2 regions of the Paenibacillus sp. y28 genome follow, and region 2 is predicted to be linked to the other one. Evidence: a T-box and tRNA genes for the amino acid it is inferred to sense, from the RefSeq annotation. Region 2 holds a T-box; the other holds one or more tRNA genes.

Region 1 (7,488 bases), on a different contig from region 2:
CAGTTTGTTGATTATTGGATCCGGCTGAACAGCGGGACGGGAGCGGTCATCGATGTACAGCTGCAGGCCCAGGACAAGGATAAAAACAAGGTAGCGGCAGGCACGTCCCAGCAATTTCATTTTTATGCCAAGGTTAGCAAAGCAACGGCCCTCGCAGACCTGAAATTCCAGGTGATTAAGTGGGATTTCGACGCGCCGAATTTTGAACGGGTTGTCGGTGAAATCGCCGTTCCGGACAGCTATAGTCTGCAGACACCGTCAGACAGCAAGCGGAGTGTTTTGTTATCCGGTGTGCCGATTACAACCTATGTCAAGCGTGTTAATGTCAGTAAGAACGATATAAACTCGCTGCCTACGGTTTCCTTTATGATGGTGAATTCCGGAAGCCGCAGCATCAAGCTTCCTGACCTGCAGTTTACGGTAGAGACGGCGGACGGACTGTCGTACCCTATGAATGTGTCCGGCCTGACCAAGGATACGGTGCTGCAGCCGCTTGAGGATAAGGAAGGCATTTTGACTGCGATCATCCCGCAGGAGGCCGGTCTTGAGGGCTGGAAGCTGAGTGTGAAACAAACGATCGAAGGGGGCGCTTCCGACGGCACGGCGCTGGTTGTGCCTGTTGCTGAATATGATTTGCCACAGGCAAAAGCGGATGATGTGTCCCTTGGCGCGGTGTATGAGTTTAGCAATAAGCATGGAATTTATACGGCCAGCATGACCGGTCTGCATCGTCTTCCGTGGGAGGATGAGGATCTTTTGACGGCCAATGTTATTATCGCGAACCAGGGAACGGAGTCTTTGCCGATTCCGGATTTTACGGGATATTTCGAACTGGACGATGCGACCAAGGTGGAAGCGGTGGCTGTGAATACGGACAAGGTTATCTCACTCAATCCGGGAAGTGAACTGCAATTGCAGCTGATTGGCAAAATTCCGTTTACGACGCAGTTTAAGCGGGTAAAGCTGTTGCTGCAGGAAAATGAAACTGTAGATACGCTGAGCGGAAGTGCGGCCTCCAGCACAGATAAGCCTGTGAAGGTGGATTTGGTGCAATTTTACCATAACTCGGATTTGCTGCAGGTAGGGCTGATTCCGAACGGGGCCAAACGCAAGCTGACGGCCATCGGTCGTCAGGCAGACTATTCTGTACGCTCTGTGATGACATTTACGGGTAAATCCTCGGATATTTATGCCGCTCAGCTTGCGGTAGAGAACCTGGAGAAGCGTCATACCGACATCGCCAAGCTTGTTGCTCATTTCCGCGCGGCGGACGGAACGGTATACCCTGCACAAGTGACCGAGCTGTCTGAGAAAGTTAGACCGGGCGCAACGGGGTTGCTGTATGTATGGAGCAGCGTGCCGAAATCGTATGCCACCGAGGGCCTGCAGCTCTTAATCGGAGATGCCGTGAAGGACGGCAAGCTGGCGGAGAAGGACCCGGACGGGTACGTGAATGCCGCTTCCTTCGTTCTTCCAGCGGAGCAGAAGGAACCGAAAGCATCATTTAAGGAGCTCGAAATCGCCCCTTACACCATATCGATGAGTAATTTCGGCACCCAGCTTAATTTTGTTACAGGTGAAGTTGAATTGAAGTTCGAATATGAACTGACCCATAACCTGCTGATGGAAACGAATATGGACAACCAGAAGCTGATCGTGGAGATGGAGGATACGCGAGGGAAATTCAAAATGTCCCATTATCTCGATTTGGAAACAGGCAAGGATGAGAGCAAGGTGCTGGATCTGGGCTTCCATCAGATGAAGCTGATCAAGGCCGATGAGAATTTGAAATTTAACGTCGAAGATATGGAAAAATATCGCTTGAACGTGTACCACGAATTCCAATCCGGACAGAAGAAGCTGCTGGCCACGAAGGATCTGTATTGGTTTATGTACAATGATTGAGCTTCCGGTATCGGGGAGACGATAGAAGCGAAGGCTGTGGTGTGGTCGAACGACCGCCGTCATGCAGCGAAACAGCGCGCGCTGGGAGCTGCGCGCCGCGAAGAGCCTGTTTTGCGGAGAATCGATAATTTGTCCTGAGAAGACGTTTATGCCGTTCAGCCGCGGCTTCTGTCGGTCACCAAGGGACGCAAAATGCCCGGTGGAGGGAATACCCCTCTGACCGGGCATCGTTTTAAATCGGGGTACCTTGGAGCAGGAAGGTTTGATGAGTCGTCCAGGCCCTATTGTCCGTCTGGTACAACAAATGAAGCCGATCTGCTATAAAAGTGAGATCGATAGGGCGGTTTCTCAGGCTGGCGAGCACATCATGCAGCTCGTCATTATTCAGATTTTGCCCAATCGTCAGATGGGGGTGAAATTCGTACCGGGGATTCGCCACTTCGAGCGGTCCGCTGCAAACCTTGCGGTGCAGCCGGCGAAACGGCTCGGGATCGGCTGTCGCCATGTAAATCACCGGATTGACCGGGTAAAAGGTGGAGAACCGATTGAATGTGATCGGAAAAGGGGCTAACTCAGCAGTCAGCTGGTTCAGGTGAGAAATGATGTGCTGAAGTCCCGTCTCGTCGGTTTCCCCAGCTTCACGAACGGTCAGATGGGGAGGAATCAGGCTGTAATTCGGATCATATCGTTTTCGCAGACTGTTCGCCGTATCTTGAATGGATTTTGGGGGAAACACAGCAATTCCGTATTTCATATTCACGTCACTCCTTTTCGTTTCCTCCTTCTTATTATACCGTTTGCTTCGGCAATCCAACAAATGAAGGTTCAACTTTATCAGAAAATTATGATATAATTGGCTTATCTTTGAAAGGGGAGACTCCAGATGAAGCGGCAAGTACACAGCAATGAAATTAAATCCTCTGTCCTGCAAAAGCTGGCCGAACGGGGCGTAAGCTTGGAGGACATTGCCGAAATTGTATACGAAATGCAATCCCCTTATAACCCGCAATTGAGTATGGAGGCCTGCTTGGACAGTGTACAAGCGGTTCTTGCCAAAAGGGAGCTTCTGCATGCCCTTCTTGTGGGCATTGAGCTAGATACATTGGCTGAGAAAGGCTTGCTTTCCGAGCCGCTCCAGTCGATTGTAGAGAGTGATGAGGGGCTATTCGGCTGCGATGAGACTTTAGCTCTCGGCTCCGTCTTCGGCTACGGAAGTATTGCGGTAACGACCTTTGGGCATTTGGATAAGCACAAAATCGGAATCATTAAGAAGCTGGATACCAAAAACGGAAATGGCGTGCATACGTTCCTTGACGACCTGGTAGCCAGTGTCGCAGCTTCGGCATCAAGCCGGATTGCTCACCGGCAGCGTGATTTGGAAGAGCAGCAGTCAGCACAATCAACATCCTTTTCGCCCAAGGAGCAGGCCGGATGACCACGTCCCTGGATTCGGGAATTTCCCGTTTTCAGGGATTTTTTTGCGGGAAATTGGGGTATCCTGTAGAACAGAGAAGGAAAAAGGAGGAGAGCCGGATGAGGTGGGTGTACTGGGTCAAATTGTATGATTCCAAATTTCAGGCGGGCTGTTTGGCGAAGCGGATGGAAGAGGACTGGTGGATATACGGCTATGAATGCCCTCAAGAGGTCGAAGTCTTCCGGTCTAAAAAGGGACGGTTCGGCGTTCGGTATGTGCTTTAAGATTTGAAAAATTTTCTTGACGGGACCTTTCGGTTTAGTGTATAGTTATATTTGTCGCTGTGAACGGACACTAACAACTGACGCGGGGTGGAGCAGCCCGGTAGCTCGTCGGGCTCATAACCCGAAGGCCGCAGGTTCAAATCCTGCCCCCGCAACCAATTCTCGTTCGGGCCCTTAGCTCAGTTGGTCAGAGCGGTCGGCTCATAACCGATTGGTCGCAGGTTCGAGTCCTGCAGGGCCCACTTTAGCAGAAACCTTGATTTTGCAAGGTTTTTTGTGTTTTTTAGGGCCTTTTATTTATTGCGATTGGTCATAAGCTGCCGTTTCAGTTTAGGCCGGACTCCTTACGCTCGTTTAGCTGATTCAGTTATTTGGCCTTATTCCCCCTCTTTAATTCTTCTTCACATGGCTATTCTACCTTACTTACTTCTTACTTACTTACTCTACGGTTGATTCGCTCTTTCCTGTTGTCTTCCTGTTGTTTACCAACCGTGGTTGAGATTGTAACCGAGATTCGAGCAGATAACCTCCTGATTCGATAATCAGAAGGTTATCCGCTGGGGCTATCCGGTATTCATTTCATGGTTTTACCAGTGGACCCAAATGTTCCCGCTCCCGTCACAGAAGCTGCTGTCGGTGCATTCCATGACAAGCTGAAGGCTTCCAGAGCCGGGATAATATCTGGCAAATTGCTCATACTTGCGATTCGGGGTTCCGACTGTTCCGTAGTCGACGGTGGTTCCGTATTGATCAAGAATATACCAGTTAATCTCGGAGCTGGTTGACCAGCCTTCAATATACACTTCCGCTGTGCTGCCGGTATACAGCTGGCTCGCTGCTGAACGTGCGGAATTGGTGACAAAAATCGTTTCTTCACCGGTTGCATGGACAGGCAGGGCCGTCATAAATACCGAAGCTGCTACGGCGAGCGTCGTAAACCAACGTTTTTTCATTAATGAATCAGCTCCTTTTTTAAATAGATAACACAAATAAATGGAAGTATCTCCTTTCTTTTCATTCATAGGCGCATTTTATGTTAGCATGTATTTATATGGAAAAATATAGGTTGTTCTGGCCGAAATATGATTTTTCTCATTGCCCTGCAAAATTTTTCTCAAAAATTAATGTTATTTTAATAAAAGTGCTTCGGTTTAGGAGTATACTCTCTACATAGACACAACTTTGACAAACTTGGATTGGAGTGATGGGGTATGAAAGCTCTCAAAAATATTTTACAAGGAATCGTGTACGGAATTATTGCGATTGGAGCTCTTCCCTTTCAAATTATTCAAAGCTTCCTGGAGCTATAAGCTTCTCTACTTGAACAAGGAAAGTCCGCTTTCGAGGGCTTTCTTTTTTTATTTGCAGCCTTGTTATTTGCAGCCTTGTTATAGCAGAACAACAGGGCTTGTTTCCCGAGAAATGAAGCTGATAGCAAAAAGCCCTTCCGGCAGGAAGGGCTTTGCTTCTGACTTCCGGTTCTCCTCAAGAGTGAGGAACTGCTGCGGGCGGATTTGCTTCGGCCGCCGGATCGGGAGCAGCAGGCTTGACAGGAACAGCGACCGGCTTGTACTGACTGTCGATATACGTTACTGCTTTGGGATACGTAATGACCTGTGCATACATTTTGTCCGGTTCCGGATAGGATAAGGTGTAATAAATGTGTGCTTGGCCGTTGTTAAATTCAATACGGGTGATTTGGATGGCATAGCCTGAATTCGGCTGAGATCCCCAGGAAAGAGTAACCTTGTTTACCTCGTCGGATACCTTTTCCGTTTCAACAGAAAGCGAAATGGAAGCCAGCTGGCGCGCTTTATATAGCCAATCTGCGGCAAGACCCCGATTCATTTCCTGTGTCGTATCGAATGCAATGGTTCCTTGGGCTGCTGCAGCGCTATCTCTCAGTGCCGCGGTCAGCAGCATGGCATAGTCCTGTGCAGAGATCGTTTGCTGCGGCTGGACATCGGAAGGAATAGGGAGCCCGTTCAAAGAAGCAATAATAAAAGCTTCCGCATTCCAGGCATCATTGGCCACGTTTGCGAAAAAATCGCTCGCCTGCGGAGCCTTGATGAACCGGATGTTGTCGATGTTGAGATCAAGCCCTTTTACAATCATAGGCACAGCCTCGCCATAAGAAACCGGGCCTTTCGGATCGAAGTGGTTGGCGTCAACGCCGTTTACAATTCCGGCCTCTTTCAAGGAGAGAATGCTCTCCTCCTGCGGCGTACCTGCAATATCATCGAAGGCCAGAGAAGTGCTGCCGAAGGATAGTAATAGCAGCAGGGAGAGAGCCCCCTTCCGCAGCCATTGTTTTTGATATGTTTTCATTTTGTTTCACCTCATCATTACTAACGCAGCTCCGTATAAAAATGTTGCAGCAGACCCGGTCCAAGCTTTTATCGGACTGTCGTTATTCTGGTTCTATTATAATTCAACAACCTGCAGAAAAAAATCCTCATTTTTTCATGTGTGCCTTACATAAAAAAAATGATAAAGGGGCATACCTTCCTTAGTAGGATATAAAATGGATGACAGTAAGGGAGGACGTTTGTTTTGATCGAATGGAAGAAATGGCTGATTCCAGCCGCTGCGCTGCTGGCTCTGACAGCTTGCCGTGCTGAGCCGACACAAGGAACAGCGCTGGTTGAGCCGGAGGCGGTCCAGCCGGTTACGGTGGAGATAAAGAACACAAACGGGGAAGCGATTGGTTCGGCTACCCTTAGGCAAATGAAAGCGGGTGTTCAGATTGAAGTGGAGGTTTCCGGCTTAACTCCGGGCTTGCATGGCTTCCATATTCATCAAAACGGAACGTGCGAGCCACCAGAATTTAAATCGGCCGGGGACCACTTCAACCCGGATGGCAAGCAGCATGGCTTTGAGAATCCAAGAGGGTTTCATAACGGAGATTTGCCGAATCTGGAGGTCAATCAGGATGGAAAGGCATCTGCTGTCATGGTCGCCAAAAAGGTTACTTTGGAAACAGGAGCGCCGAACTCGCTGCTGAAGCCGGGCGGAACCTCCCTCATTATTCATGAGAAAGTGGACGATTATAAAACCGATCCGTCTGGTAATTCCGGGGCGCGTATCGCCTGCGGCATAATCAAGTAACCAGCACAAACACCCCGCTCCGTGGCAGGAACTGCCATCGGCTGCAGGGTGTTTGTCTTTTTTGCTCGCTGACACCCGAATCCCTGTGTTAGTACGAGCTGGTATATCCCATAAGCTTATTGCCTGCATATACCCAAGAATCGGGGCAATATGGGAGATGAGGTGTTTGATTCAGGGAGTGCGTGCGATGAGCACAGCCTGAGGCCGGACGAGTACAGCGATAAGAAATAGCCGCTGCCAGATGATTTGCCGGGTACTTGGAAGGCTGCAAGCCGATGCCGGAATGTCAGGTTACACTCGGACGGACTGCTGTAATCTGTGACAGCTTAGAATAATCTGGGGCCGCATCCCCCGGGAAAGAAGGGTCCGGGCGGGCACAAGGGGCGAGGTCTTTCGATCAGGACAATCGCAAGCAGGTCAAACAGAACAAGCGGCAAAAGTAAAGGGAAGAACGAAATGGTTGCCTTGCCGGGGTGATGCGGCTGCTTTGCCGTTTGCAAATAGACCTTGTTTGAAGTCACCTTCACAATTTTACCGCGATAGGTTCCTTGATTCGTTTGGATTTGAACCATCTGGTTCATATATTTTTGGCACAATCTCCGGTTCGTTTGTACGTTCGCCATAAAAACACCTCATTTCCTTCTAATTGCTCTAGTATATGAGTTTACAATCGAGCCGGATTGGGTGTAAACGGCCTAAAATAAGCGTACATTGACTTTTGTCCGGACAAAATCTCTCAGCTTGACATAATCTAGTGCACTAAAACTTAAATATAAC
Region 2 (14,555 bases):
AAGCTATGATGACATGTATATTGAAGCTGGCGAGCTGGACGGTTATGTCGAGCCGCTGGAAAGCTTCCTGGCCACCGATATTTATGGCGGAAATATCACCGTCATCCGCAACAAGCAATACCAGCGCTATTTGGATGAAGAAGAGGGCGAGCCGCTCCTCGAACCAAATCGCCTGGTTGAATAAGAGGCTTCAACCAGGCTGTCCTCAAGACACAAATCGTTCCGGGAGCGCTGCATTCGCAGCGCTGTCCCGGCTTTTTATTACAACCGCTTCATTACATCCGCGCAGCGCGGGCAAATATGCGGATAATCCTCGTCTTGGCCCACCAGCGGAGTCACAACCCAGCAGCGCTGGCATTTGTCGCCTTCAGCCACCGCAACCTTAACGGCCACTCCCTTAAGCGCAGAGGCAGAAGGAGCCGGTGCCGTTCCCGGCGCATACACTTCGACCCTGGATACAATAAAGAGCTGATCGAGCGCTTCCATTTGAGACAGCAGGCTTGCCGTTTCCTCATCCGGGTACAAATGCAGGCAGGATTCCAGCGACTGGCCGACAACCTTTTCTTTGCGGGCACCCTCTAGCGCTTTGTTCACCTCATCGCGCACAAGAATGAATTCCTCCCACTTCGTTTCAAGCGCCTCATCCTCCAGGGTCTTATCCGGCACAGGGAATTCTGCCAGCTGAACGCTGGACAAGCCCGTATGCGGAATATGCCCCCACACTTCATCGGCTGTATGCGGCACAATTGGAGCCATCAGTCTTACAATCGCCAGCAGCGCATCATAAAGAACGGTTTGCGCAGCCCGGCGCGCTTTGTCATTAGGGTGGCTGACGTACAAGCGATCCTTCACGATATCCAGGTAGAACGCGCTCATCTCTACAGCGCAGAAATGGTGCACCGCTTGATAAACCACATGGAATTCATAAGCGTCATATGCCTGCAGCACTTTTTGGGTCATACGGTTCAGACAAAGCAGCGCGTAGCGGTCAAGCTCATTCATGGCGGACGCTTCAACGCGGTCAACAGCCGGGTTGAAATCAGACAAATTGCCCAAGAAATAACGCAGGGTATTGCGAATTTTTCGGTAACCCTCTGTAATTTGGGTCAAAATATTATCCGAAATGCGCACGTCCGCCTGATAATCCACGGAAGCAACCCATAGACGTAAAATATCCGCGCCCAGCTTATTGCATACCTGATTTGGATCAATTGTATTGCCGAGGGATTTGGACATCTTCCGGCCTTCGCCATCCAGCGTAAAGCCATGGCTCAAAATCCCTTTATACGGCGCTTGCCCGCGTACAGCGGTTGCCGTAATCAAGGAGGAGTTGAACCAGCCTCGATATTGATCCGAGCCTTCCAAATACAAATCGGCCGGCCACTGCAGCTCCGGACGGGTCTCCAGCACGCCTGCATGGCTGGAGCCCGAGTCAAACCAGACATCCATAATATCTGTTTCTTTACGGAACTCCGCGCTTCCGCAGGAGCACGACGTGCCGACCGGAAGCAAATCCTTCGGTTCCCGGTCGAACCAGGCATTGGAGCCATGCTCTTCAAAAATGCCTGCCACATGCTCAATCGTAGCATCGTTTACAAGCGGGGTTCCGCAGCCTTTGCAATAAAAAATCGGAATCGGCACGCCCCATGTCCGCTGGCGGGAAATGCACCAGTCCCCGCGATCCGCGATCATATTATGCATCCGCACTTCGCCCCAATGCGGCGTCCAGTTCAACTGGCTGATTTGCTCCAGCATCGTATCACGGAACTTGTCAATGGAAGCGAACCATTGTTCAGTAGCCCGGTAAATGACCGGCTTCTTGGTCCGCCAGTCATGCGCGTACTGGTGATTAATAAAACCTAGCTTCAGCAAATGTCCTGATGCTTCCAGCTTCTCTGTAATTAGTTTGTTCGCTTTATCATAAAAAATCCCTTCAAAGCCCGGCGCTTCGGAAGTGAACTTCCCTTGATCGTCCACAGGGCAAAGCACCCCTAAGCTGTAGCGCTGTCCGATCAGGAAGTCATCCTCCCCGTGTCCCGGAGCCGTATGGACACAGCCTGTTCCTGCTTCCAGCGTGACATGCTCTCCCGCCATGACCAGCGAAGTGCGGTCATAGAACGGGTGCTTGCATAGAACGCCGTCCAGCTCTGCTCCTTTTATCGTGGACACTACCTGCACATCGCTCCAGCCGATCTCTTTGGCGACTGCTTCAAGCAAGCCTTGAGCCACAACGAATTTGCGGCCAGCCGCAGTTACCACAGCATAATCATATTCCGGATGCAGGCTGATTCCCAGGTTGGCGGGAAGCGTCCAAGGTGTGGTCGTCCAAATCACAACGGCCGCGTCTTCAGGCAGCTTGCCTTTCCCGTCGGCAACCTCGAAGGCCACGTAGATAGAAGCCGACGTTTTCTCGCGGTATTCGATTTCCGCTTCCGCAAGCGCGCTTTCCGACGAAGGGGACCAGTATACCGGCTTCAGCCCTTTGTAAATATACCCTTTTTTGACCATGTCGCCGAATACCCGGATTTGCTGGGCTTCATATTCCGGCTGAAGCGTAATGTACGGGTTGCTCCAATCTCCTCGCACGCCAAGCCGCTGGAATTGGCCCTTTTGCTTCTCCACCCATTTCAGCGCATATTCCTTACAATACTCGCGGAACTCGGAAACGCTCATTTTTTTGCGATCGACCTTGCCGCTGTTGGCAATAGCCTGCTCAATCGGCAGGCCGTGCGTATCCCAGCCCGGGACATACGGCGCGTCAAAGCCCTGCATCGTTTTGAAACGGACAATAAAGTCCTTCAATACTTTGTTTAACGCATGACCAATATGAATATCCCCATTCGCATAAGGAGGCCCGTCATGCAAAATAAACTTTGGCTTGCCTTCCCGGCTCTTCTGCACTTGTCCGTAAATGTCCTGCTCCTGCCAAGCCTTTTGAATATCCGGCTCCCGCTGCGGCAAGTTCCCGCGCATCGGAAACTCCGTTACAGGCAGATTTAATGTTTTGGAATAGTCGATTTCACTCATTCGTTATCTCTTCTCCTTCATCCATAGTAACACTGCTCTAGCGCATCACAACAAAAAAATCCCGTCCCTCAAGGGACGAGATGTGCACGCGGTACCACCCTAGTTCGGATTCAGCAGCCGTGTGCTGCCGCACCCGTGCCTTCTCCGCTTGACGATCGGTAACGGGATCAGCCGGTTCTCTCTACTTCAGCTCGTTCAAGAGACACTCCTGGGTGATATTCAATCGGCGGCCGGGATTAGGCTTGCACCAAAACCCTAACTCGCTGGCACCGGCAAAAGCCCGATTTACTTGTCCCAGTCATCGCTTTACACAGTTTATTACGCCCGAGTATAGCCCAAGCGCGGTAAATAGTCAACTTCCTGCGCTTCCTGCAGGCGAATATTCTCTATGTTCTACAAGACATATGTATGAGTCCTGCATTCCTCCAGCATGTAGCGTAACCTGTCTCCCGCCCTCCGGCGGCTTCTACGATAGCCACATTAGGCAAAGGCTGAATTCCCGTTACTCGTTAGCCGCATTCAACTGGGCGAACGTTTCCCAGCTGTCATTATTGAGCAGCTCCACTTGAGCTTCCAGCAGCGTTCTGAAGCGCGTTCTGTAAATGGTGGCCTGTTTTTTCAGCTCTTCAATTTCGAGTGAAATTTTGCGCGATTTGATGAGCGACTCGTTAATGATGCGGTCCGCATTTTTCTCCGCTTCCTTCACGATAAGCTGCGCTTCCTTCTTCGCGTTGCTCCGCACCTCATCCGCGGCTTCCTGGGCGACAATAATGGTCTTGCTCAGTGTTTCCTCAATGTTCGCAAAATGATTCAGACGCTCTTGCAGCGTCTCCACCTGATTTTGCAAATCCTTGGATTCCCTTATCAAGGCCTCATAATCCTTAATAATTTGATCCAGAAATTCATTGACCTCGTCCTCGTTGTAGCCGCGGAAGCTGCGGCTGAATTCTTTATTATGTATGTCCAGCGGGGTAAGCGGCATGATGCACCTCCTGTGGCTTTTCAAAACGTCTACTTACAAGGTTTTGAAAACATATATTCGACAGGTTTGCCTGAATTCCTGCATTGTTCAAATGTATTTGCCAATTTTTACACGAATCCGGCCCTTTTTCGTCACGCCCTCCACTTCCAGCACTTTAAACCTTCCGAAGCCCTGAAACGAAACTACATCACCTTCCTGAAGCGGCTTTGACGGGTCCTCGACGACCTTCCAATTGACTTTGCAGCGGCCGTTCTGTATCGGAGCCAGCACCTTGGCCCGGCTGAGGCGGCAAACGTCGCTTACAATGCCGTCCAAACGCAGCGAAGCCACCGACAAGCTCATTTCCTCCAGCGACACCTTAGCCACCTCCAGGCGGGAGAGCGGCACGATGTCCGTCAGAACATGAACGCGGTGGACGTGGCGTAATTCCGTATCGACAAACCCAATCATCTCGCCGGCTACAAGGCAATGGCATTTACTGGAATGCACGTGCAAATCGCCAATTTTGTCCCGCTTAATCCCGAGACCGAGCAGGGCTCCCAGAAAGTCCCCGTGCTCCAGCTCGCTGAACCTGGTGTCGTCCGAAGAAATTTCAAGCACCTGCAGATGGATGTCTTCGTCCTCCGGGTCGCGGTAATCCGGCACGATAACCGCTCTTTTGCGTTCAGCCCCCTCGTAACCGCCGTCAAACCGGATGTTTACGTCCGGCTCGCGGTTGACCAGCGATTCCAAAATAAAAGCCTGGCGCGGGTCAAGAAAATCGGTCACCTTCACCGTATGATCGGCCGCACGCTGCACCCAATCAGATGCTTTATCCACAAACGGCCGTTCGTCCGGATGAAAATGCGCATAAAGATTGTCGTTCACCACCCGATGCCTCCTTACAAAATCCAGCCCAGCACAGTCAAAATACCGATTGTGACAAACTTAAAGGCAAAAAATGCAACGATAGGAGAAATATCAATCATTCCGCCAATCGGGGGAATAAGCTTCCTAAACGGCGCCAAGTACGGCTCCACCAGCCTCGCAAGCATTTGACCGATAAAGCTGTCCCGCGCGCCTGGAAGCCATGACAGCAGCACGTAAGCGATCATCAGGTAGGAATATATTTCCAGCGCTACAGCCACAAAACTCAAAATCGTACCTTGAAAACCAGACAATCCCTTCACCTCGATATCAGTTGTAGTCAGTCTCCTGCTGGCCCATCATTTCGGTAATCGCGCCTTGTATCTCCACCGAGTCCGGCGTGCAGATGAAAATGTTCGGGCCAATCTTGGAGATGCTCCCATTCAAAGCATACACGGTACCGCTCAGGAAATCCACAATGCGCACCGCCTGTTCCGTCCGAACACGCTGCAAATTAACGACTACCGGGCGCCGTGAGCGGAGATGGTCGGCAATTTCCTGAGTTTCCTCGTAGGAGCGGGGCTCACTCAGCACGACGCGCACATTTTTTTGCGAATGGATGCTGACGATATTGCTCTTCTGTTGTTTACGTGTATCTTGGAACGGGGTTTCAATTTCTTCATGAGTATCGGCGATTTTTTCTTTCTCGATCATTTCCTCTTCTTCCTGAAGGCCAAGAAAATTCATAAATTTATTCACTACGCCCATCATCATCCCTCATCTCATCATTTCATTTTGCCCAAAATATTCCTATTCCTTACCGACTAGAATCGAGCCCAGACGCACCCAGGTCGCCCCTTCTTCGATAGCGATTTCAAAATCATTGGACATGCCCATTGACAGATGCGGCACTTCATATGCAAGCATTCCGCTGCGGTTCAGCCGATCGCGAAGCTCCCGCAAGCCCCTGAATACCGGGCGCGTTGCCTCCGCATCCTCATAAGGCGCCATGGTCATCAGACCGACAATGCGCAGGGCCGACATCGTCTTGATTTCTTCAACAAACGAAAGCAGCTTGTCCGGCGCAAGCCCGTATTTGCTTTCCTCTCCGGACACATTGACCTGGATAAAGCAATTCGCCGTTACTCCTGAAGCCGCCGCCTTCTTTTGCAGCTCCTCAGCCAGCGATATCCGGTCCAGAGAATGAATATAAGCAAATTTGCCGAGCACATCCTTAACCTTGTTGGTCTGCAGATGCCCGATGAAATGCCAGGTGGCTGCACCGCCGATTGCCTCCCACTTCTCTTTGGCATCCTGCCAGCGGTTCTCCCCGACATGAGTGCACCCTTCTTCTACAGCTTGTCTGGCGGTGTCAAGTGATACATATTTCGTTACGGCGATTACATTTATGTCTTGACGGCTTCGCCCGCTGCGATCGCACGCTGCCTGAATCCGCTGTTCTACAGCACGGATACGTTCTGCTAAGCCTTGCTGTGTCGTCGTCATCTGCATCTTCCTTTCAACTGCGGTCCATCCCATATTTGCAGGATTCTACTGAAAATCAGCGGCTGCGGCAAAAGAGAATCCTACTGCTCTGATCCAAGCAATTCGCCAGAAGCGGCTGCCATCGGCATCATAGCACTACACCCGGAAACAGCCACCCTTAGAACAAATCCAAACCGATCCAAGCTGTCATCCGCCCCGTCCGGCCGCTCTCCTTCCGATGAGAGAAGAACCAGTCCGTATTGCAGCTTGTGCACCACTGCGTTATTTCGATGTGTTCTGGCAAAATTCCTGCTTTTGATAAAATTTGTGTGTTGATTTGTTTTAAATCAAGCATAAATTTGCCGTTCTCTCTCCGCGTCCATCCTTCCGTCACATCGGGCAATCCGGCTTGAACCTCCCGTATGACGGCTTCATCTACCTCATAGCAGCATTCGCCTATCGAAGGACCGATTGCCGCCCGTATTGTTTCCGGCTTTGCGCCGAACGCTTCCTGCATTCGTTCTACCGTTTTTCCGGCAATGCGCTGTACCGTCCCGCGCCAGCCTGCATGAGCGAGTCCGATTGACCGGGTTACCGGGTCCACGAAAAACAGCGGCACGCAATCCGCAAAAAAAGCGTTCAGCCAAATCCCCCGCTCCCGGGTGATTAGCCCGTCCGTATCCGCAAATGCATCCGCCCGGCTTAATCGGCCCCGGCCCCGGTCCTTTAGCGTAACGACAGCCACTTCCGCCGAATGCACCTGCTCAGCGCAGGTCCATGCCTCAAACGTTGTCCCGACGGCCCCTGCAATACGCCGGCGGTTCAGCTCCACGTGCTCCGGGCGGTCTGCCACATGCAGGGCACAATTAAGCGAATCGAAGCTGCCCTCGCCTACCCCCCCGCGACGCGAGGAGAAGCCTGCCGTCAAACCCGGTATGCGGGCTTCCCAATCTTGAATATGAAATAAAACCGGCTGGCCTTCCTCTCCGCCGGATACCACAAACGGTTCCATGCTTACCACCTCATGCCTCTTCTACAAAGCCTGACCTTGCCTTGCACCCGGCGCGCTGAACGGGTAAATGAGGAGCGAAACGCCGCCAGGCTCAGCATTGTCAGCTTTGACTTTGTATTAGTGTAACACAAGACCGTCTACATGTCCCGATAACTACGGTCCCGATCCCGTTCACGAAGTGGGCGTGAAGCCTCATATTCCCGCTCCGGCTCCCCCTCTGAACGGTCGCGGAACGCCTTGGCTTCATCCAGCTTGACCAAAATGACGTCCGCCCCGATTTTGACAATGTTCTGCCAAGGAATAATCACATCCGCTCCACCGCCGAACAGCCCGAAGAAACGTCCCTCCTCCGGAACGACGATTGATTCAATCCGGCCATGCCGCAGATCCAAATCAATATCGCTGATATGCCCCAGCTTTTTGCCGTCCACAATGTTAATGACATCCTTGGATTGAAAATCGGATATTTTCATCAGCCGTCCACTCCTTTGCTAGTACAGTATATGTTTGGAGTGGGGAAAATGTCCTGCCCCCATCAAAAAAGAAACGCTCCCTCCGGCAGAGGAAGCGTCGCTTCAAACGGAAATCCTTAATTTTTGACGTGCTTTTGCATTTGCGAAATGGCGGACTTCTCCAGACGGGACACCTGCGCCTGCGAGATGCCGATTTCATCAGCAACTTCCATCTGGGTTTTCCCATCAAAGAAGCGCATCGATAAAATCATTTTCTCCCGGTCCCCCAGCTTCCGCATCGCCTCCCGGAGGGCGATCCCCTCAATCCAGGAGACGTCCTTGTTGCGCTCATCACTGATTTGATCCATCACATAAATCGGGTCTCCCCCATCATGATAGATAGGTTCAAACAATGAAACCGGATCCTGAATCGCATCAAGCGCAAATACAACATCTTCCTTGGGTACATTAAGCGCTTCGGAAATTTCATAAATCGTCGGCTCCCGGGAGTTGCTCCCGGTCAAGGAATCCCGAACCTGCAGCGCTTTATAAGCGATATCCCGCAAGGAGCGCGACACCCGAATCGGGTTGTTGTCCCGCAGATAACGGCGTATTTCTCCGATAATCATCGGCACCGCATACGTCGAGAATTTGACATTCTGACTTAGATCAAAATTATCAATGGCCTTCATCAAACCGATACAGCCGACCTGGAACAAATCGTCGACGAATTCGCCCCGGTTGTTGAAGCGCTGAATGACACTGAGCACCAGTCTCAAGTTGCCGTTTACCAATTTCTCTCTTGCCGCCCGCTCCCCCTGCGTCTGAAGCTGCACGAACAATTCGCGCATCTCGGCATTGGTGAGAACAGGCAATTTCGCGGTATCTACTCCACAGATCTCCACTTTATTTCGGGTCAACGCGACTACCTCCCAAGGAGAAACATTAATGTTAATTATCCCCTTGGACCTGTTTTTTATGCGCCGCTTCCAGCCGCACGCCTACGCGATAATGCGCTATCATGCTTTGTAAACCGCACCCGGTACGGCTTTGAACGATCACACCATTTTGTTAAATTCTTTTCGTAAGCGTTTTATTATCCGCTTCTCCAGCCGCGAAATATACGACTGCGAGATGCCCAGCAAGTCAGCCACGTCCTTTTGTGTTTTCTCTTCCCCATCCTGCAGCCCGAACCGGAGCTCCATAATAATACGCTCCCGCTCCGACAGCTTATCCAATGCTTTATGAAGCAGCTTGCGGTCCACCTGCTCCTCTATATTGCGGTAAATGGTATCATTCTCTGTGCCGAGCACATCCGAAAGCAGCAGCTCGTTGCCGTCCCAATCAATGTTAAGCGGCTCATCGAAGGACACCTCGGTCCGAATTTTGTTATTGCGCCGCAGGTACATCAGAATTTCGTTCTCAATGCAGCGCGAGGCATAAGTGGCCAGCTTTATTTTTTTCTCCGGATCGAAGGTGTTGACTGCTTTAATGAGGCCAATTGCTCCGATGGAAACAAGGTCCTCAATGTGAATCCCTGTGTTTTCAAATTTACGGGCGATGTATACAACCAGGCGAAGATTTCGTTCAATCAGCACCGAACGAATCGCGCTGTCACCTGTGGGAAGCTTCTCCAGCAGGTACTCTTCCTCTTCCCGTGTGAGAGGGGGAGGCAGCGCCTCACTGCCGCCAATGTAGTAAATTTCTTCACTTTTCAAACCCAGAAGAAACAAGAACCGGTATAATCCAAGCTGCAGCTGCAGCCTCCATTTCATGATCATGTCTTGATTCTCCTCCCAGCGGTTTTATTGTCTACTCATTTCGGTGCAAATTCTGTGCATGCTTTCCTGCGGCAATGTCTTACCCGCTCATCAGCATGGGGTGAACAATGGCTTGGTAGGAGCCATCTCCGCAAAGCTTTCCCGCATCCAGCGCCACTAACACCTTAGCGGCTTCTATCGTACGCTCCTCATGACGAATGACAACCTGATCCGGCTTAATCGCCAGCATAAACCGGGTATCCCGGTTCACCCCCCGGTAAGGGACGAAACGAAGCCGATCCTGCCAAATAAACTCCTCCTGCTCCAGCCCGCTGACTAGCTCCTCCACACGCCCGCCCCGGATGCGCTCCACCCAGGATGCGGGCAAAACCTCCTGCCATATCACCGTCTCCATAACCATAACCGGCGTACGGGTCAACGGATCATACAGCTGATTTCCTGTATCAATCAGACCTTTACAATGATACACACTGCCTTCTACCCGAACCTCCACATCGGCCAGGCAGCTGGTCAACTGCTCCCGCCGGCGTGCTCCGCCAAGCACCATTTTGAACAGCCACAGCATCAAAGGAAAAGCTATAGCCGTTACCAAAAATCCCACGCGAAGCGGCTGGCCTCCATCGCCTTCCTGCGGAAACCAAATGCTGGACAAAATCACATCCGCCGGCTGATAAAAATAATGGATGGCAAATAGGCCCCCCGCAGCCGCAAAGCTGATTAGGAAGAACATGCCTATATTGCTTACGTAGTTACGCAGTCCACCAAAGCCAAAAGCCATCCAAATGAGCAGCGCCGAAACCATGCATTTTGCCGCCATACTGAACATAAAACTTAACATGGGGTAAAACAGCAGCACAGTATAAGCGCCGCCTACCGCTGAAGTTACGGCCAGCCTCCACCACGGACACCGCAGCTTGCGTGCACGGGCCGTCATATATAGCAGCAGGCCGTCCATCAGCGTATTGGCGAGGAAGACCAGATCAGCATAAACGACCATCTGCTCCCCCTCTCTTAATGGCTTGCACGATGCGGGTTATCGGTCATCCGCCGGACGAAATCAGTATAGCCCATGCTCTAATAGAAGTCTGTCAAACCTTGTCACGAATTTCTCTGTTTTTTTGTCATCCCGGCCAACACAAAAAGAGCCTTCCATTTCGTCCCAAAGGACAAAAGGAAAGGCTCTTTCCCTGCTGCAAGATTGCAGGCTAGTTACTAGATTATTTGTCAGAAAGATTCCGGCCGCGGTTACGCAGAAAGGTCGGAATATCCAGTTGGTCCGTAGAAGGCTGGCTCCCGAACGGACGCACGTTTTGACGGCTCTCGCCTTGTTCTTGCCCTGTGCCCCCTGCAGCGCCTGGGCGGCGGCCCGGGTGCTGTGGAACACTCGCAGGCTTATGCTCGAAACCGGTCGCAATCACGGTCACCATAATTTCATCGGTAAACGTATCATCGATAATAGCTCCGAAAATCATATTCACTTCCGGATCGGAATGCGAGATCACGATATCGGCCGCCTCATTGACTTCGTACAGGCTGAGGTTAATACCGCCGGTAATGTTCATCAAAATACCGCGGGCACCGTCAATGGACGTTTCCAGGAGCGGACTCATGATTGCCTGTTTGGCAGCCTCGGCCGCGCGGTTCTCTCCTTTGGCTACGCCAATGCCCATCAGAGCCGAGCCGCGTTCAGTCATAATCGTTTTGACGTCAGCAAAATCAAGGTTAATCAGACCCGGACGCTGAATCAAGTCGGAAATGCCCTGTACCCCTTGACGGAGCACGTTATCCGCATGGATAAATGCTTCCAGCATCGGCGTTTTCTTGTCGACGATTTCAAGCAAACGATCGTTCGGAATAATGATCAGCGTATCTACTTTTTCTTTCAGAGCGGCAATGCCCTGCTCGGCCTGCAGCGCGCGCTTCCGGCCTTCGAAGGTAAACGGCCGGGTAACGACGCCTACTGTCAATGCGCCGCATTCTTTGGCAATCTCGGCAATCACCGGAGCAGCTCCGGTGCCTGTGCCGCCGCCCATACCAGCGGTAACGAACACCATATCCGAACCCTTCAGCGCATTGATGATCGACTCCCGTGATTCTTCCGCTGCTTTCTTACCGATTTCCGGGTTAGCGCCCGCGCCAAGACCACGGGTCAGCTTCTCGCCCAGCTTCAGCTTCGTTTCCGAGTTAGACATATTGAGCGCTTGCGCGTCCGTATTCACAGTAATAAATTCAACACCCGTTACGCCACTCTCGATCATCCGGTTCACAGCGTTGCTTCCCCCGCCGCCAACCCCGATGACTTTGATCTTCGCCATCTGGTCCAGATCCAAATCAAATTCAAACATAGTCCTTCATGCTCCCCTCAAAATGATGCGGATGATAAAAGTGCGGCCAATAAACGGAACGGCCTGCTTGTCTACAGCAGCCGGCATCCGTTTATACAATGATTCTGAAATTCATGTTAAATAAATTCGCTGAACCAGTTTTTCACACGCTCCACCAGGTTTGTCTTTTGCTTGACCGGCTGCTTCACGGTTGTTTTCTTAACCGTGCCTGTCGCACGTGTTTTCACAAATCTGGAAACATACTGTATGATTCCGACCCCGCTCGTGTAAGCAGGCTCTCGCACCCCGATGAAATCAGGAACCGCAATGCGTACCGACGTATTCAGCTCTTCCTGGGCGATAATAAGCATGCCGGGCATCGATACAGTACCTCCAGTCAGCACATAGCCCCCCGGAACCTCAGGATAGCCCAGACGTGCCACTTCAGCGCGAACCAGTTGAAAAATTTCTTGAACACGCGGCTCGATGATAGAGGACAAATCCTGCTGACTGTATTCCTTATCACCGTTTGAACCGATGCGCGGAACTTTGAACACCTGATCTACATCCGCATCATTGAACACAGCACAGCCGTACTTCAGCTTCACCTTCTCGGCGATTTCCACTTGGGTTTTCAGTCCGATTGAAATGTCATTCGTTATAAATTCGCCCCCAATGGGCAGTGTGGACGTCGCCACAAGATTTCCTTGGTCGTAGACCGCAATTGTCGTTGCGCCTGCTCCGATATCGACCAGCGCCGTTCCAATCATCTTCTCATCCTTCGACAGCGTCAGCTGGCCTGCCGCCAGAGACATCAGCACCAAGCCGGATACTTTCAATCCGGTCCGCTCCACACAGCGCAGCAAATTGTGAATGGCCGTTTTGGCACCGGTAATAATCGTCGCTTCCACTTCCAGCCGCACGCCAATCATGCCGCGCGGGTCCTGAATCCCTTCCAAGCCGTCTACTACATATTGCTTTGGAACGACTCCGATAATTTCCCGCTCGGGCGGAAGAGCGATAACCTTGGCCGCCTGTAAGACGCGCTCGATATCCTCTTCACCGATTTCACGATCCTCGTTGGAAACCGCCACTACGCCGTGGCTGGATTGAAGCGCGATATGATTACCTGAAATGCCTACAAACACTTCGGCTATTTGAATGCCTACCATCCGTTCTGCATGGTCGATGGCACTTTTGATGGACTGGACGGTTTGGTCAATATCTACAATTGCTCCTTTGCGAATACCTTCCGAATCGGACGAACCGACACCCACAATGTGTATCGCGCCACTGCCTACCTCTCCGATAATCGCCCGCACTTTGGATGTGCCGATGTCCAAACTGACAATGGTGTCATTATTGCTCAAGCGTCTGGGCACCTCCCGTACTAGAAATATAAACCACGACTTTTGTAAAAGAACCAATGTACATATTCCACACCGCTATGAATTTCCCTCTTTTTTTATTGCAAATTTTCAAAAGAACATACCATAAGTGCAATTCTAACATTTCTTCATATGAAAGAGTAGTCTAATTTTACGTTTTTCGCTTAAAGTTGCCAAAATCTCAATAATGCAAGCAATATCACCTTTTTTAACTATTTTTGGTAGAAAAGATCGAAAGAGCGGTGGACATCAACCTCCAGCAGCTCCAGAACTCCGGAAGTAATTTGCTTCTTCTTTAAATCTTCGATGATATCATCCAGTGTTTTCATTTTATCGGGAAGCTTTGTAACGGTTGTATACACCTCATAGTTGGCGCGAACATACATTTTGATTTTGTCGGGATACGAGTTGGTCGGCGCCGGCCGAATCTCCGAAATATAGGAAAGCTGCACCGGGGTCAGCGCCGTCAGCGCCGCACACAGCTTCTTGCGCCACGGGTCTTCTTCATTCCACCCGCTGATGATCGGCTTATCGATAGGCGCATAGTTGTCCAGCGGATAGCTCCATCCGCTGGACAATACCGCTTCAGTCTTGCCTTCCGGGCTAATCTGATACGCCACGCGCGGAAACTCTTCGATGATAATGCGGATATGGCCAGGGAAATCCTTGGACACCTCGGCCGATTTTACGGCTGGCAGTGCTTTAACCCGCTGCATAATAACCGTGGAGCGGACAGCCAAAAAATGATCGCCCTCCTTGACCCCCGAAGCTTGTACAATTTCGTCGGTCGTAAGCGCGCTGTTGCCCGAAACTTCAATAATAGCAATTCTACTAATTGAAGATCGAAAGAACAACACAAAAAGCAGAATAATAAAAAACATCAAAAGAAAAACGAGCAACCTGCGGCTGCTGCGTGATTTGGTCTTCGTTTGCTTCGTTAGCGCAGGAACCTTGTCGTAGGCTGTAGACAAATCGGGCACCACCTTCAGGCATATATGCGTTAAAAAGCCTACATCCCCTTCGTATGAAGGGGCTGCTTGGCCGCTTGTTATCTTATGGAATGATTTGCTCCACCGGCGAGAAGCGCTGGATTTGACCGCCAAGCCGGGCAAACATCGTTTCAATATGATCGTATCCGCGGTCAATATGATGAATTTGTTCAATGACGGTTCTGCCGCCTGCCGCAAGTCCGGCGATAACAAGAGCTGCTCCGGCTCTCAGGTCAGTCGCTTCCACTGCAGCTCCGTACAAACGGGGC

What was found. A T-box is a leader RNA that pairs with one kind of tRNA and senses whether it is charged. The one in region 2 lies ahead of ileS (isoleucine--tRNA ligase), so its partner is inferred to be a tRNA-Ile.
Region 1: it encodes a tRNA-Ile, which carries the amino acid that the T-box ahead of ileS (isoleucine--tRNA ligase) is inferred to sense. The anticodon was not compared.

What each region holds. Positions count from the first base shown of each region.
Region 1 is NZ_JBBBNV010000057.1:96-7,583, reverse strand. Features, by position in the region: gene WBG83_RS21985 (hypothetical protein) at 1-1,905, shown strand, start outside; gene WBG83_RS21980 (2'-5' RNA ligase family protein) at 2,138-2,659, opposite strand; gene WBG83_RS21975 (phosphatidylglycerophosphatase A family protein) at 2,789-3,340, shown strand; gene WBG83_RS21970 (hypothetical protein) at 3,439-3,603, shown strand; tRNA gene WBG83_RS21965 (tRNA-Met) at 3,685-3,761, shown strand; tRNA gene WBG83_RS21960 (tRNA-Ile) at 3,772-3,845, shown strand; gene WBG83_RS21955 (hypothetical protein) at 4,191-4,556, opposite strand; gene WBG83_RS21950 (protease complex subunit PrcB family protein) at 5,089-5,931, opposite strand; gene WBG83_RS21945 (superoxide dismutase family protein) at 6,157-6,711, shown strand; gene WBG83_RS21940 (hypothetical protein) at 7,038-7,334, opposite strand.
Region 2 is NZ_JBBBNV010000015.1:86,851-101,405, reverse strand. Features, by position in the region: gene WBG83_RS13695 (TraR/DksA C4-type zinc finger protein) at 1-184, shown strand, start outside; gene ileS (isoleucine--tRNA ligase) at 262-3,018, opposite strand; T-box leader at 3,096-3,338, opposite strand; gene WBG83_RS13685 (DivIVA domain-containing protein) at 3,530-4,009, opposite strand; gene WBG83_RS13680 (YlmH family RNA-binding protein) at 4,097-4,879, opposite strand; gene WBG83_RS13675 (YggT family protein) at 4,891-5,169, opposite strand; gene WBG83_RS13670 (cell division protein SepF) at 5,186-5,623, opposite strand; gene WBG83_RS13665 (YggS family pyridoxal phosphate-dependent enzyme) at 5,666-6,361, opposite strand; gene pgeF (peptidoglycan editing factor PgeF) at 6,519-7,352, opposite strand; gene WBG83_RS13655 (YlmC/YmxH family sporulation protein) at 7,490-7,825, opposite strand; gene sigG (RNA polymerase sporulation sigma factor SigG) at 7,942-8,724, opposite strand; gene sigE (RNA polymerase sporulation sigma factor SigE) at 8,863-9,585, opposite strand; gene spoIIGA (sigma-E processing peptidase SpoIIGA) at 9,665-10,582, opposite strand; gene ftsZ (cell division protein FtsZ) at 10,803-11,930, opposite strand; gene ftsA (cell division protein FtsA) at 12,047-13,279, opposite strand; gene WBG83_RS13625 (cell division protein FtsQ/DivIB) at 13,510-14,268, opposite strand; gene murA (UDP-N-acetylglucosamine 1-carboxyvinyltransferase) at 14,351-14,555, opposite strand, start outside.